3 regions of the Desulfitibacter alkalitolerans DSM 16504 genome follow, and region 2 is predicted to be linked to each of the others. Evidence: riboswitches for the same ligand, from Rfam matches in the RefSeq annotation. Region 2 holds a riboswitch; each other region holds the start of a gene.
What was found. A riboswitch is a leader RNA that binds a small molecule or an ion and turns the genes downstream of it on or off. The one in region 2 is predicted to bind cobalamin.

Region 1: another riboswitch for cobalamin. It lies ahead of cobT (nicotinate-nucleotide--dimethylbenzimidazole phosphoribosyltransferase); the one in region 2 lies ahead of K364_RS0115905 (nitrogenase iron protein NifH).
Region 3: another riboswitch for cobalamin. It lies ahead of ilvN (acetolactate synthase small subunit); the one in region 2 lies ahead of K364_RS0115905 (nitrogenase iron protein NifH).

Annotation. Positions count from the first base shown of each region.
Region 1 covers NZ_KK211103.1:30,547-35,349, forward strand. The annotation lists gene K364_RS25820 (PAS domain S-box protein) at 1-1,042, opposite strand, end outside; gene cobT (nicotinate-nucleotide--dimethylbenzimidazole phosphoribosyltransferase) at 1,189-2,244, opposite strand; cobalamin riboswitch at 2,320-2,498, opposite strand; gene K364_RS0116605 (hypothetical protein) at 2,623-3,357, opposite strand; tRNA gene K364_RS0116610 (tRNA-Phe) at 3,515-3,590, opposite strand; tRNA gene K364_RS0116615 (tRNA-Glu) at 3,596-3,670, opposite strand; tRNA gene K364_RS0116620 (tRNA-Lys) at 3,685-3,760, opposite strand; gene K364_RS0116625 (FadR/GntR family transcriptional regulator) at 3,863-4,564, opposite strand; gene ldhH (L-lactate dehydrogenase (quinone) large subunit LdhH) at 4,743-4,803, opposite strand, start outside.
Region 2 covers NZ_KK211102.1:328,661-333,463, reverse strand. The annotation lists gene K364_RS25815 (hypothetical protein) at 1-157, shown strand, start outside; gene K364_RS0115920 (hypothetical protein) at 263-499, shown strand; gene K364_RS24490 (JAB domain-containing protein) at 501-1,205, shown strand; cobalamin riboswitch at 1,438-1,621, shown strand; gene K364_RS0115910 (DMT family transporter) at 1,754-2,812, shown strand; cobalamin riboswitch at 2,857-3,047, shown strand; gene K364_RS0115905 (nitrogenase iron protein NifH) at 3,061-3,900, shown strand; gene K364_RS0115900 (nitrogenase component 1) at 3,897-4,718, shown strand; gene K364_RS0115895 (nitrogenase component 1) at 4,715-4,803, shown strand, end outside.
Region 3 covers NZ_KK211102.1:123,042-127,844, forward strand. The annotation lists gene K364_RS24325 (HD-GYP domain-containing protein) at 1-14, opposite strand, end outside; gene K364_RS0114815 (hypothetical protein) at 250-435, shown strand; gene K364_RS0114820 (ferredoxin) at 503-694, shown strand; gene K364_RS0114825 (rubredoxin-like domain-containing protein) at 729-1,058, opposite strand; gene K364_RS27630 (hypothetical protein) at 1,089-1,211, opposite strand; gene K364_RS27635 (hypothetical protein) at 1,469-1,597, opposite strand; gene ilvN (acetolactate synthase small subunit) at 1,714-2,208, opposite strand; cobalamin riboswitch at 2,412-2,584, opposite strand; gene K364_RS26755 (hypothetical protein) at 2,731-2,883, shown strand; gene K364_RS0114850 (ferritin-like domain-containing protein) at 2,887-3,375, opposite strand; gene K364_RS26970 (rubredoxin-like domain-containing protein) at 3,378-3,527, opposite strand; gene K364_RS25765 (FUSC family protein) at 3,684-4,803, opposite strand, start outside.

The sequences.
Region 1 (4,803 bases), on a different contig from region 2:
CTTGGTTATAATTTAATACCATGTCTATTAGTATGGGTCTTCTTGAGTTAAAAAATGGCAGGGCGTATTCATAATTGCCTTTGCCAATGATGCTTTCAGCCTTGATACCAGTAAGTCCTTCAATAGCCTTATTCCATAACAAAACCTTTCCGTATTTATTTATAACAAAAGTAGCCTCAGGCAGCGAATTGATAATATCAGCCATTTTTCTTTCCGATTCCTCAAGGGCTACCTCTGCGCGCTTTCGTTCATCTATATTTTCTATAGCAGTACTTAAATACTTGAAATTACCTTCAGCATCTTTTACAAGTGAAATGTTTAAACGACCCCAGATAATCTGCCCATCTTTTCTAACATACCTTTTATCAATACAGTAGTTCTCAATTTCACCGGTTATTAATGAGTTGTACAAATGTATATCCTTTTGCAAATCCTCATAATATGAAAACTTAGAAAAATGCATCCTGGACATTTCTTCAACTGTATAACCCAAGAAATTGCACAATGTCTCATTTGCTGTCAATGTATAGCCCTTAATATCAGAAACACCAATTCCTACTGATACATTTTGAAAAAAGGAGCGATATTTTTCTTCACTTTCTCTAAGAGCATTTTCAACTTGTTTTTGAGGTGTAATATCTGAATAAATACCGTAGCCTGCAACCACTTCTTCATTTATTATAATTGGTATTCCTTTAACAATAACGTTAACTGGCTTATTTCCCTTTCCATATCTTACAGTTTCAAAAGAATTAGATTTGCCTGATAATATCTCTTTAGAAGTTTCTACTGCCCTTGCATACTCATGAAGATATGTCTCATTTTCTAATTCACCTACTAACACATCCTCAATTTTTTTGCCCCTGATTTCATCAATATGGTAATCAAAAAGCTCTGTAAATCTGCTATTGATTTCTACTATTCTGTTTTCTCTATCAAAGTATACAATGGCATCAGTCGCATTTTTGAAAAGGGCTTCAAAGTGCTTATTTTCTAACATAAAAATTCCGGTATCATCCTTCTTTTTTTGTGTAGAAGACATTTATTTATCACCCAGCCTTAATTAAACAAAAACACATTATCTGAGAATTCTACATTATTTTCTAATAACCTTGTTTCTTTGAGAAGTTTTTCTGGGATTACGTAAAAAAATGGCAACAAACTGATTTGTCGCCATTTTCATAAGCCTTATTCTTTGTTACTAACCCCTGCTTCTTCAAAGGTAGCCATTTCATGGATTATCTTAACAGCTGCTTCTATTAGATGAAAAGCTAAAGCTGCTCCTGTACCCTCTCCTAACCTTAAATCCAAGTACAAAACAGGCTGTAGGCCCATGAAATCTAACATGATTTTGTGTCCCGGTTCTTGAGATAAATGGGAAGCAAGCATATATTCTTTGCATTCCTTCTTCATGTTATAAGCCACTAAAGCCGCTGCTGTTGAAATGAAACCATCTATAACAACCGGCACCCTTCTTGCTGAAGCTCCGAGAATCACACCTGTTAAGGCGGCAATCTCCAATCCACCAACCTTTTTTAAAACATCTAGTGCATCTGTTGGATCTGGATTGTTAACTTCCAGGGCTTTTTTAATTACCTGCTGTTTTTTTATCAGCCCATGGTCATCAACCCCAGTACCTCTACCAGTAATAAACTCCACATCTTTCCCACTAAAGCATGCAAGAATGGCACTGCTTGGAGTAGTATTTCCTATCCCCATTTCCCCAGTTCCTATCAATGCTGCACCTTTATCAATTTCTTCATTTACCAGCTTAATACCCACTTCAATGGCAGCTACTGCCTCTTCCTCTGTCATGGCTGGCCCCTTTGCCATATTCCTTGTACCAGGTCTGACCCTGCAATTATTTAAGTCCGGATGGTCTATTGGCTCCCCGGCTACTCCCACATCTGTAACAACTACCCTGGCTCCAGCATGGTTAGATAAGACATTTATTGCCGCACCATTATACAAGAAATTAAGTACCATCTGGGGTGTCACTTCCTGGGGAAAAGCACTAACACCTTCTTCTACCACCCCATGATCACCTGCCATTGTCATTACCACCTTATCCCCTAGTGTTGGAAGGGGATTTTCCTGAATCTGTGCTAGCTGTACGACAATTTTCTCCAGCACCCCCAAACTCCCAGGTGGTTTAGTTAGATTGTCTAACCTTTTCTGAGTTTCTTCTCCCATGGCTGGATTAGTTTTAACAATGCTTTCAAGGGTTTCTTTGAATAGTTTCACTTTGTTTACCTCCTCCTTTTAATGTATAAAAAAAGTTCCCAAGCTTAACAGCTCAAGAACTTTTCCATCATCCTTAAAGACCTAATGCTTTAGGCAGGTTTCCTGACTCCCGATTCAAACGCCTGTGGCCAGCCTTCCCAGAGAAACCTCCAGTGACATAACCTGACTCATCGATTACAGTGGCGGGACCGTACTGGAATCTAACCAGTTTCCCTTTTACCCCATATCTGGGCACCTAATACATTAAATATTCATTTATTGACATTATAATATTGTTGACCATCAATTTCAATATATTTTGAACACCATTATTTTGGGCATCATTCATTATCTCTCTATTATTTTCAAAAAGCTTTGATTATGGGCAATCTCCAAAGTTTATTTATAGTTAGCACAAGGCCCAATACATTTTCCACATACATCTGCAAAACCAATGGCACTGTGCTCATCAGCTACTTTTAGGAGCCTTTCATAACATAAAGGTTTATTAATACTATTTTCAGTTAATGCCCCAACTGGGCAGTTTTTTACACACTTCAAGCAGCCCTTTCCTTCATAAAACAGACAATATTCCTTAGCAGGCTTTACTGTTGGTTCTATAAAGTGGCTAATAGCAATACTGCCAAATCTGCCTGCACATCCAACTGGAGTTATTAGCATTTTATTAACTCCAAATGTACCCAGACCTGCGATGTAGGCAATACTCCTATGAGACCAGGCAGCTGTAAGAGTTTTTTCGTCAAAGTTATGTGTAGCCTTTTGATAAGCAGTTTCAATTCCTAAAGCATTAAGCCTCTCACTTAATAATATGCATATTTCATTTATTAAAGAATTGGCATTAATATATGCACTTGCCCATTTTTCTGAGACCCTGACTCCATCTCTATTGGATCGTGCTATTTCTATATTAAAGGGAACATAAAAAGTTACAATGGTTTTGACATTTTTTAATAGGTCCTCGGGCATTAAGTGATGAGGATGTAATTTTTTTAGTTCCAGGAACAAAGGGTCATTTGGATTGGCATATCCTATTAAGGGTTCCCTGAAGCCAAAGGGACTTTTCTGAACGGCTTCAATTATTGTACACTCAATGGCTGCTCTAATTTTATCCATAATGTTCTCTCCCATATTTAATATCCTTACTACCTATTATACAACCATACAGATTTTATAAAAAGCCTTATTTACCAATGTAATATTATTTCTCAGCAGTTAAAGCAGGTAAAAAAATAAGACAAGAGAAACGTCACCTTGTCTTGTTTTTGTTTGATGGTGCCTCGGGGCGGAATCGAACCACCGACACGAGGATTTTCAGTCCTCTGCTCTACCGACTGAGCTACCGAGGCATATATGGTGACCCGTAGGGGACTCGAACCCCTGTTACCGGCGTGAAAGGCCGGTGTCTTAACCGCTTGACCAACGGGCCATTTTAAAATTAAATGGTGAGCCATCCGCGACTCGAACGCGGGACACCCTGATTAAAAGTCAGGTGCTCTACCGACTGAGCTAATGGCTCTCATGTCAACAAGTCACAAGTGTACACTACTAAATCCAAAGTGTCAATAGAAAAATGTTTTAAATAATTTCATTATATTTCAAATCATCCATTTAAAGCAGCCTACTCTGATATCATATTATTTTCTACCATTAAAAGATGTTCAAACATTCTTTTACGAGCTTCCATTGAGTCACCATTTTTTATAGCTTCATAAATACCCTCATGAGCATCTAAAAGTGTTTGGGGCATTCTTTCTGTTGAATACAGCTTTTGGCGACTGGTGCGCATGGTATTTTCAATGGTATCTGATACAGTATTCATAAGCCTAGTTAATAAAACATTTTGTGAAGCCTGGGCAACTGTATAATGGAACTTCCAATCCGCCTTTTCACCAATTTCTGATTGATCAACATCTCGCTTCATTTCATCCAGGGCTTCCCTCATCTTTGCCAGGTCCTCTTCATCACGTCTCATTGCCGCCAGACCAGCCGCTTCTACCTCTAATCCTTTACGTACCTCTAAGATTTCAATGACAGTATCCCTTTCCATCAACAAAACTAACGCAAGGGGTTCAATAATTGAATCAATGCTTGTCTGCTTAATAAAAGTGCCTTCACCAGATTTAATTTCAACCAGACCCATTAAATGTAAGGCACTTAAAGCCTCCCTCACTGATGCACGGCTAACCTTAAGTCTGTCTGCCATCTCTCTTTCCGATGGCAATCTATCACCTGGTTTTAGGTTTCCTTCAGTAATCATTGCCTTAATCTGTTCTACAATTTGCTCATAAATTTTTCTGGGTTTTATTGGTTTGAATTGCATTAAGCATACCCCTCATCTTACCTTTAGTTTAGTAATAATTTTTCTTACATTCTTCTTTTTAAAGTTTAGCATTTCCTCATGTCAACGTCTATATTAAAATTCACCCTAATAAAGGTAATATTGAGCACAAAAGAAAAAACTGCCCTGAAAAGTTTATACTTAACAGGGCATGATGTGTTTAGTATTTACCGTCTAATATTTGTGCCGTGTGTAATACCTTTGTATTAGATTTTTTAACA
Region 2 (4,803 bases):
CACCACCACCGAAACCACCCTGCATATCAATATAACCTCCAGATCCTATACGGACATGATTACCGAGTACAGCTTCAATCCGGATCAGGTAAAAATGCTAAATGAGTTGATGAAGGACGAATACCGACATCTATTCATGCAGCTTATCGGCAGTTAGACGGATGTTGCCTATCCCCACAGGAAATCGCGGTCCTGACGGAAAACATGGGAAAACAAACAAAATAGTTTAATGACCAAATTAAGTGGAAAGGTGGAAAAACAGATGAACTTGGAAGAATTAAAGGAAATGGAATATATAAAATGCGTGGGTTTATTAGCTGAGTTGATTGACCTGGACACGGATGCAAAAGAAAAAATCCATAAGAGCTTTCAAAATATAGGGATTAAAAACTTTTTTCTTCATCTTGAATCGGTGGACTTGCCTACTGAGATTTCCGAGAAGTTGAAAAGCATAAAAGCCATTATTGAAATAGTTGATGTAAAAAGGGGGCGGGCATAACATGAAGCAGGATATATTGCATACCGAGAATTTTTTAAAAGGGCTGACAACTTTAACAGGACTGCCCTACAAAAAAGTTCAGCAGTATGTAAAAGAAAATAACCCTTTTAACATCCTGGAGCATCCCCACATTATGGAACCAAATGATAGACAGCTTGAAAAGATAGGGCTGCTCAATGAGTTTATTGCCTCTTACAACATTCTGAAAATCTATGAAAGCAATGAGAAGGTCATGCTCAATTCATCAACCATAGCAGGCCAATATTTTTTAGCCCTTTTGGGAGGAATGAAGGATAAAGAAAGGTTTATGGTTGCATTTTTAGACAGCGGCAACAACATCATCGAAACAAAGACCATGTCGGAAGGGAGTATCGGACAAACAGCGGTGTATCCAAGAGAAATATTAAAATATGCCCTTGCCTGTGATTGCAATACAATGATTTTAGCCCATAATCATCCCGGAGGGTCCAAAAATTTTTCTCCGGAGGATAGGGCATTGACACAAAGAATGGTTGACATTTTTCATCCCCTTGAGATCAAAGTTCTGGATCACATAATTGTTGGCGGTAGAAGCTATACTTCTATGGCGGAAAAAGGGATTATCCCCTGCCAGAGCAAAGGTACAGCAAATTATGAAATGATAACATTAGGTCCAATACCTGCGGAAGAAAAGCGGAATAGGTTTAAACATACACACTTGCGTTAAATATTCAATCAAATCACAAAATTGTCAATACGATGTTATTCTAAAACTAAGGAGACAAGTTATAATGTCCTTTATTGCCTTGAGGTAAATTAGGTATATCAGCAGACGATCACAAAACCAGGGAGACTGTTACATTCTTAAACGTCCTTCCCTTCTGTAGATGTAAAAGCTATGCCATAACGAATTATTTCATTGACGTAATATATACTTGTGTGATAGTGTTATATTAAATTGAATATTTAAAATTACAGGTGACGTAAATTGTTTTTTCGTCTTAAAAGGGAAGTAGGTTGAAATCCTACGCGGTCCCGCCGCTGTAAAAGAGGAATCCCTCCAGGAATGCCACTGTTTGAATGGGAAGGCAGGAGGGGTAATGATGCTTGAGCCAGAAGACCTGCCTGTGATAATGCGCCAAAGAACTCTACGAGCGATAGGGGGTGTTTGACTGAAAGTGTATACTGTCTTTTTATAAAAGCCTCTTAATCGTAAATGGTTAAGGGGCTTTTTAGTATGCTTATATTAAATTACCATAAAAGGTATGTGATTTTATGAGAAAATCGAATATATGCTCAATGTTTCAAGCCATGCTTGCATCAGTGTTATTTGGTGCGAGTGCCCCAATTTCTAAATTGCTATTAGGCAATATTGAGCCAATTCCGATGGCTGCATTTTTATATCTCGGCAGTGGCGTGGGGCTATTATTGTTTAAAATTGTAAGGCATATGAACCATAATTTTATAGAGATAGAAGCAAAAATAGATAAAGGCGATATTAAATGGCTAATTGGTGCAATTATCGCAGGAGGTGTTATTGCTCCTATTGTGTTAATGTTTAGCTTACGTAATACTCCTGCGTCTACTGCTTCACTCCTTTTAAATTTCGAGGGTGTTGCGACTACTTTAATTGCTGCTATTGCTTTTAAGGAAGCCATTGGGAGACGTATATGGTTGGCGATTGCATCAATAACAACTGCAAGCATACTATTATCATTGAATTTAAACGGTGAATGGGGTCTTTCAATAGGTGCGTTAGGCGTAGTATTGGCATGTACCCTTTGGGGTATAGACAATAATTTCACACGGAATATTTCAGCAAAAGACCCCTTGATTACTGTTACAATAAAAGGGATTGGAGCAGGTGTTTTTTCGTTAATATTAGCTTTGATAATGCATACCAGTTTCCCGAATATCGGAACAATATTAGGAGCTATGTTATTAGGATGCTTTAGTTACGGATTAAGCATTGTACTGTTTATATTTGCCATGCGTAATCTTGGAGCTTCGCGAACAAGTGCCTTTTTTGGAACTGCTCCGTTTGTAGGAACATTGTTATCTTTCTTGCTATTTAGAGAATTTCCAAGTACTTTATTTTATATATCATTACCAATAATGATTATAGGTGCCATATTAATATTAGGTGAAGAACATGGACATATCCATATACATGAATCTATGGAGCATGAGCATCGCCACAACCATAATGACGGACATCACACGCACAAACATATAGATGGAGAGCATTTAGAACATACACATTTACATAAACATGCAACTATTGAACATTCACACAAACATACACCGGATACCCACCATAGACATGCGCATTAGCTATTTTATAGAGATTTAATACAATAAAATATGGTGGCCTTGAAAACTAAATATCAAAAACAGGTACCGGTAATGATAAATAAAATTGTTTACCGGTGAAAAGGGAAGTCGGGTGAAAATCCTGCGCGGTCCCGCCGCTGTATAAGTGTAATTCTTCATAATATGCCACTGGGAAACCGGAAAGGCATGAAGAGTAGTGATGCTTGAGTTGAGGGGTTTTATTTTTACAAAAAAGGAAGGCAAAAGGCATGTTGAATAACAAAAATCTAAAAATAGCGTTTTATGGCAAAGGCGGAATAGGTAAGTCAACAATAGCGGCTAACTTATCGGCAGCTTTTTCCAAATTGGGATTGAAGGTACTCCATATAGGGTGTGACCCGAAAGGAGATTCTACAAGAAATTTGACAGGAAGTAAAATACCTTCGGTACTGAAAGTGATTCAGGAAAAGGGAACAGAAATTGAAGAAAAGGACATTATTCATTCTGGGTTTAATGGTGTGGCATGTATCGAAGCAGGGGGCCCGGAAGCTGGAATAGGATGTGCGGGAATGGGTATAACCACCATGGCTGAAGAACTGAATCACCTTGGGATTGTTAACAAGCCGTGGGATGTAATTGTTTATGATGTTTTAGGAGACGTGGTCTGCGGCGGCTTTTCGGTTCCTATGCGAGAAAAATTTGTCGATGCGGTGTATATTGTCTCATCTTCGGAGTTCATGTCCATCTATGCGGCCAATAATATCATGAAAGGTGTGCGAAGGTTTTCAACCGGGGAAAGGAATCTTTTTGGCGGGATTATTCACAATCGGAGGAATGAAAACTCAAAGGATGAGATAGTAAGATATTTTGCTGAGAAGTCAAACACACAGGTTTTGGATGATATCCCTTTTTGCAATGAGATTGTTTTTTCAGAGCTGGAAGGGAAAACAGTTGTAGAAAAATTCCCTGGGTCTAAAGCTTGTAAAACTTTTATGAATTTAGCAAAAAGGATAAAAGAAAACCTAAATTATAGTATTCCAAGAGCAATGGAAGACATTGAATTGGAACAGTTTGGAAGAATAATGCTGCAGATGGAGATAAAGAAATGAGCATAAAAAAAACATCGATCACTGATCAGGACATTACTTTCCTAAAGAAAGCCATTTACAAAGAAAGCTGTCTGGAAAATATTAATTTGGCCTTATGTATTCCGGATGTTCACGTTTTGGCCGTTGGTCCGGAATCGTGCCTGAGAGTCCTATATTTTCGAGCCATGAGGCAACGGCAGAATGACAGATTTTGCATGCAAACCATGGACAGTTCGGATTTGGTTGCCGGCAGACATTTAGATATGGCAAAGATGGCTTTGCAAAATATGCTAAAGGATGAGAAGAATCATATCAAAGCGGTCATTATTTACATTTCATGCACAGATATTCTCATGAATAGCGATTTTGAGAGCATTATAAAATGCATTCAAGGAGAATACGGAATGCCTATTAAGCTTTTTAAAAGGGGACCGCTTTCCAAGAGGCGTATATTGCCGAAAGAGAGGCTGAGCAACATTTTTGCCGGGATATTGGATGCATATACCGGTAATGATTATATAAGTGAAGGAAATAATAGACCAATTATTAATATTCTGGGAGAAGAAAAACTATCTGAAGAGTGTGATTTGAAAACATTATTAAGAGAACAGGGTTGTTACAGCATTCAGGAGTTTTTAAACTGTAAAACCTTTGAGGATTTTAAAAACCTGGCCAATGGAACTTACAGCATAGTCACTCATAAATTTGGAATGAATATGGCGGCACATCTTGAAAAACGCTTTGGCATTCCCTACTGCTTTATTCCTTTAACCTACAGCAAAGATGAATGTGATACGGAATTAAAAACCATCAACAGGATAGTAGGTGATCGCCTATGAACAAATTGTGGAAAGCTATTCCTCCTTTTGCCGGTGACTATTCGGGTGTGTGCTCGGTTCTGTATGAATTAAACTCGCTGAATGT
Region 3 (4,803 bases), 210 kb from region 2:
TTCTTTCTGTTCATGCGGCACCTCAAGTACTTAAAAATTAACAGTTATTATTTCACCTATAAGATTGGATATTCCTCCTATAGTTTATAAATTAGATAATTATTTCCTCAAATAACACTAAAACACCAGATATATAATAGCTTAAATTTATTGTAGAAAGCCAAACTACAGATAATAAAACAATTTTTAATTTAAGGTTGCTTTAAAACAATAATTTGCTTTATATTAAAATTTTTAGGAGGTAAGGAAATGGCTAAAAGTAAAAGTACAACCACTAGCTGGGTAGTTACAGGATTAGGTGCAGCTGTTACTGGTGTAGGAGCTACTGTTTTAGGCGGGACAGCTTTGGGTGCCGGGGTAGTAGGGTTTGGCCTTGCCCATATTACCCTTGGAGTTCTTGATATGTACAGGCCAACCATTAGAAAAAACAGCTAAAAGTCAGGTATTATTTTACCAACTTACGTTAACACTAGAGAGGCTAAATTAGGAGGTGACGATTAAAATGCGCGTAAAAGTTGACGATGATCTTTGTATCGCTTGTGGCGAATGCATTGATATCTGTCCAGAAGTTTTTGACTGGAATGACGATGGAAGTCTGGCAATCTCAAAAGTTAATGAGGTGCCTGCTGACGAAGAGGAATGTGCGAAAGAAGCGGTGGAGTCTTGCCCAACAGAGGCAATAAAGGAATTTTAATGGTTAAACCCGACATTTACTGTCGGGTTTAATTTTAGCCCCATTTATCCTTTTTAACATGAACCTCTATTTCTGCTAGAGAGTTCTGTTTTAATAATTTCGCCTGTTCCTTTAGCTTTGTGAAATAGCCTAAACATCCAGGGTCAAGATTAATCTCAACCCCGCGTTCACCTATAGCTTCCAATTCATCTAATAAATCTATAGAGGTCATTAAAAGATGATTAGTTTCCCTGGCTCCAACAATTTTTTGTTCTGCAGCTTCCTCTAGCCTGCTAAACTTTTCCTTTGGAGCACCACACTTAGGGCATTTTTCAGGTGCATCTTCACCCTCGAAGATAAAATTACAAACTGAACACTTCCACATTATAAACCCACCCTTACTTATAGTTTCTCCTCAAACCTTCTTCAACTTATGTTCCGCAGCTTGGGCATACTGTAAAAGGTTCTCCCTCATAGCCACAGCTTTCACATTTGGTTCTTTTCTCTTGTTGTGCTTCCTGACAATTGCAACCTTCACACATTTAAAATACCTCCTTCCTCGTGATAATTTATCGGCTTTGTAAAAACCAACGCCTTAACAGTTATAGCAATAGGGTTTCCAATTCCTTGCTAAATTATTTTACTTATAGATATTATCTTTTTTTTGGAAAAATCCTACCTTGGATTGATTTCTTCACAAAAAATTAACATCTAGGTCCAATTATGCAATCACCAGATTAATAAAAAGAAATGCTATCCTCCATGAGGGAGGCAGCATTTCTTAGATTGCTTGAATTACCTTCTGCCAAGTTTTAATCTGCCCAGTAGTTTTCCTACTATTAATCCTTTAATAAACGCAATTGGATATGCTAAAATTGCCAACCAGTTAAACTTTCGCATTCTGCTTTTGGATTTAAATAACATTACTAGATGCCTCCTTTTTACTTATTTTCCCGTAGAAGGCAGCTATTTATGATTATCTAATTGTGGTATTTATTGCATTTTTTAGCAGTAGAAGTATGTTGGTTGATGATTTTTTGTTAGTAGGCTTTAACAGATCTTGGTCCCCTGGTTACACTAATATTGCCGGTTCTAACCACTTCTATAATCCCATGGTCTTTTAAAACCTCACACAAGGCATCTATTTTGTCACTTTCACCTGTTAGTTCTACAACCATGGTTTCTCTGGTTACATCAACTATGTGAGCTCGAAAAATGTTAACTATATCAACAATATCACTTCTTTTTTCCGGCAGGGCATTAACTTTAATTAGTGCGAGCTCTCTAGCCAGTGAAGGCTCAGCAGTCAAGTTTTTCACCTTAATAACATCTACCAGCTTCTCCATTTGGTTTATAACCTGATGTATTTCGGTTTCATCGCACTCAACCACAAGGGTTATTCTTGTGACCTTTTCCTGCTCAGTTGGTCCAGCAGCTATACTTACAATGTTAAATGCCCTGCGGCTCACTAACCCTGAAATGTGGGATAAAACAGTAGGTCTGTCTACAACTAAAAGCGCAAGTATGTGTTTCATAGCCATGCTCCTCTTTTTTCTGATAAGTATAAAGGTAGTATAGCTTTTTTGCAACAAAAAAAATGCCGGTTTACTGTAAAATAGTACAGAACCGGCCAAACTTTGAAGAGCTATCTAACTAGGTTTGGAAATAAAAAACTCCTCGACCAATAAGCTGAGGAGAATAATGACTGCTCAAAGAAACTCCTATCAACCGTAGGCTTTCGTTAACTTGCTCCCTGGCAGGTATCCTGACTTAGGTTCCTCGCTTCCTTACGCCTTCCCAGAAATCCCAGTGGCATATTGTAAAAAAGCTCCCCAATACAGTGGCGGGACCGCACCGGACTCTCACCGGTTTCCCTTTTAAACATCTTGTACCAGACATCACTTTTAAATTTTTACTCTATAAAATAAAGTTCTACACTTCTTCTAATAATCCTTCTTTTAAAAAAAATTTCTTTTACATTCTCTCTAAATATTGAGGTTAAATTCTTTATAAAACGGCAATATATATAACATAGAACATTTTGGCAGGTGAAAATTGTGAGTTTAACCAAAGATAAGCTAGAACAGTTTGTAAAACAAGGTAAGGCCTATGAAAAGCTGCTGCAATCTACCGAAAGCAAAAATAACAATAACCCTATTCTTCTCAAACAGCTTAAACAAACAAAAAAACTCTTAAAGAAAATCAAATAAAAATCAACCGAAACAAACGCAGCTGTACATCTTTTTTAGCTCTATAAGCCTTAATATATGCTTCTTTTCTTCTGCAATAAGGTTGTTAATTACACCTGCATTCCCTGGGGAAACCAGCTCTTTTAGCTCCTGAAAGAACATTATTGAGTCTTTTTCAAAGCTTAATGCCATGTTTATACCATCTACCGGACTTTTAATATGTTTGATGGCCTCATCTATTCCCTTTATAAACACATGATTCTCAGCAAGGCCCTTTACATATTCCTCATACTCCCCTGGGTAGCTTTCATTTAAAGGAGCAGCCTTTAAGTCACCAAGAAGCCTTTGAAAATCAACTATATGTTTACTCTCTTGATTTGCCAAATCAGCAAAAATCAAACTCAGCTCCCTGTTGTCTAGCTTATCTGCAAGGGCTTCATAAAACTTTTGGCCGTTTTTCTCAATTTGCACTGCAAAATCAACAACCTCTTCAGCTTTGAATACTTTCCACATATCTATACCTCCTTATTTTCAACCAGGCCGCAATCTGGAGTATAACAATTGTCATCTATAAACGTACACTTCTGTTGACAGCTAGGACATTGTTCCGGAGGTTCTTTAGCTTCCAACCTATAACCACAGTTACCACATTTCCATTTATTCACTTTTAACCCCTCCCCCTTTTTAATAATAGAAGTATCATATTAAGTTTATCATTATTTATTTATTCTCTTAAAGTAAACCTATTCCTTTAAGATACATACAAACTTCAAAATTTCCTCATAATTATTTGTTAGCTCTTAACATTAGCCCTCTTAATTTCAACTATCTCTATTATTCCTAGTAAACACCCTTGCTGTCAGCCATTTTATAAATCCTTCTTCAGAATTGACAGTTTCCCCTTCAATAAGCTGTTTCAAAGCACCTGTAATGCGTTTAAGGTGATGATTTATCTGCTCCATTTCATATCCAATGTTGGATATCTCCATAAGCGAAACGGAATTGTTCTTGTTCTCATCAGTTAAGTGCCACTTATTTATTTGCCATCTAAGATCCTTTACAAGCTCAGTGCTTTGGTGCCCACAGTTTTCTAAATACAAACACAGGTCCACATTTTTGCTTGTTAAATAGCACAGCAGGTTTTCCTGCATGCTAACAGTAGTAGTTAAGAGCTTTTGCAATGTCTCCAGAATATCCCTGTATTCCTTTGAAGCTCCTTCAATATCTATGTCCCTTTGGGAGCGATTTAACTCAGTATAGTAGATACCTAAAATTCTTTCGAATATAAGATTAAAGCTTGTTACCACTGTCTCATATTTCTTAACCTGTTGGCTTTTTAATACCTTCCTGTATCCTATTTCATCTTTAAATTCAAACATTTTCCTGCGGATATCCTCTAGTTTACCCCTTACCTCTGTAATTTCCTTATCAAGCTTTTCCTGGTCGTATCCATTATTTGATATAAAGCCATTTAACACAGTAACATAAAGATTTTTTAGATGCTGGTTAACCTCAGTTAATCCCTCAATTAAGGTCTTTTCAGTGTTGGGAGGAGAAAATACGAGATTTACACCCACACCTACTCCAATTCCCACCAGAGTTTCTATTAGTCGATGAAGAGCAAAAAGCTTTGGGTCTCCCGTTACATCAACCATGACAGCAGCCACAGTAATAGCAGCTATAACTATGCCCTCCTGCAGTTTGAGCCTAATTGAAATGGTTATGGCAAGTATTACAGCCAAACCCACCGTTATTGGATGGGCTCCAAAATAATTGACAATAATAAAGCCTATTATCCCCCCAATAATAGTAGCCGCTACCCTGTTGCCACCTTGAGCAATGGACTTGGTGATTGATGGTTGAATGGTAAGAATGGCAGCTACTATTGCCAAAAGGGGGGGACCTAAATTCAAGGACTGGACCAAAAATATACATAAAGCT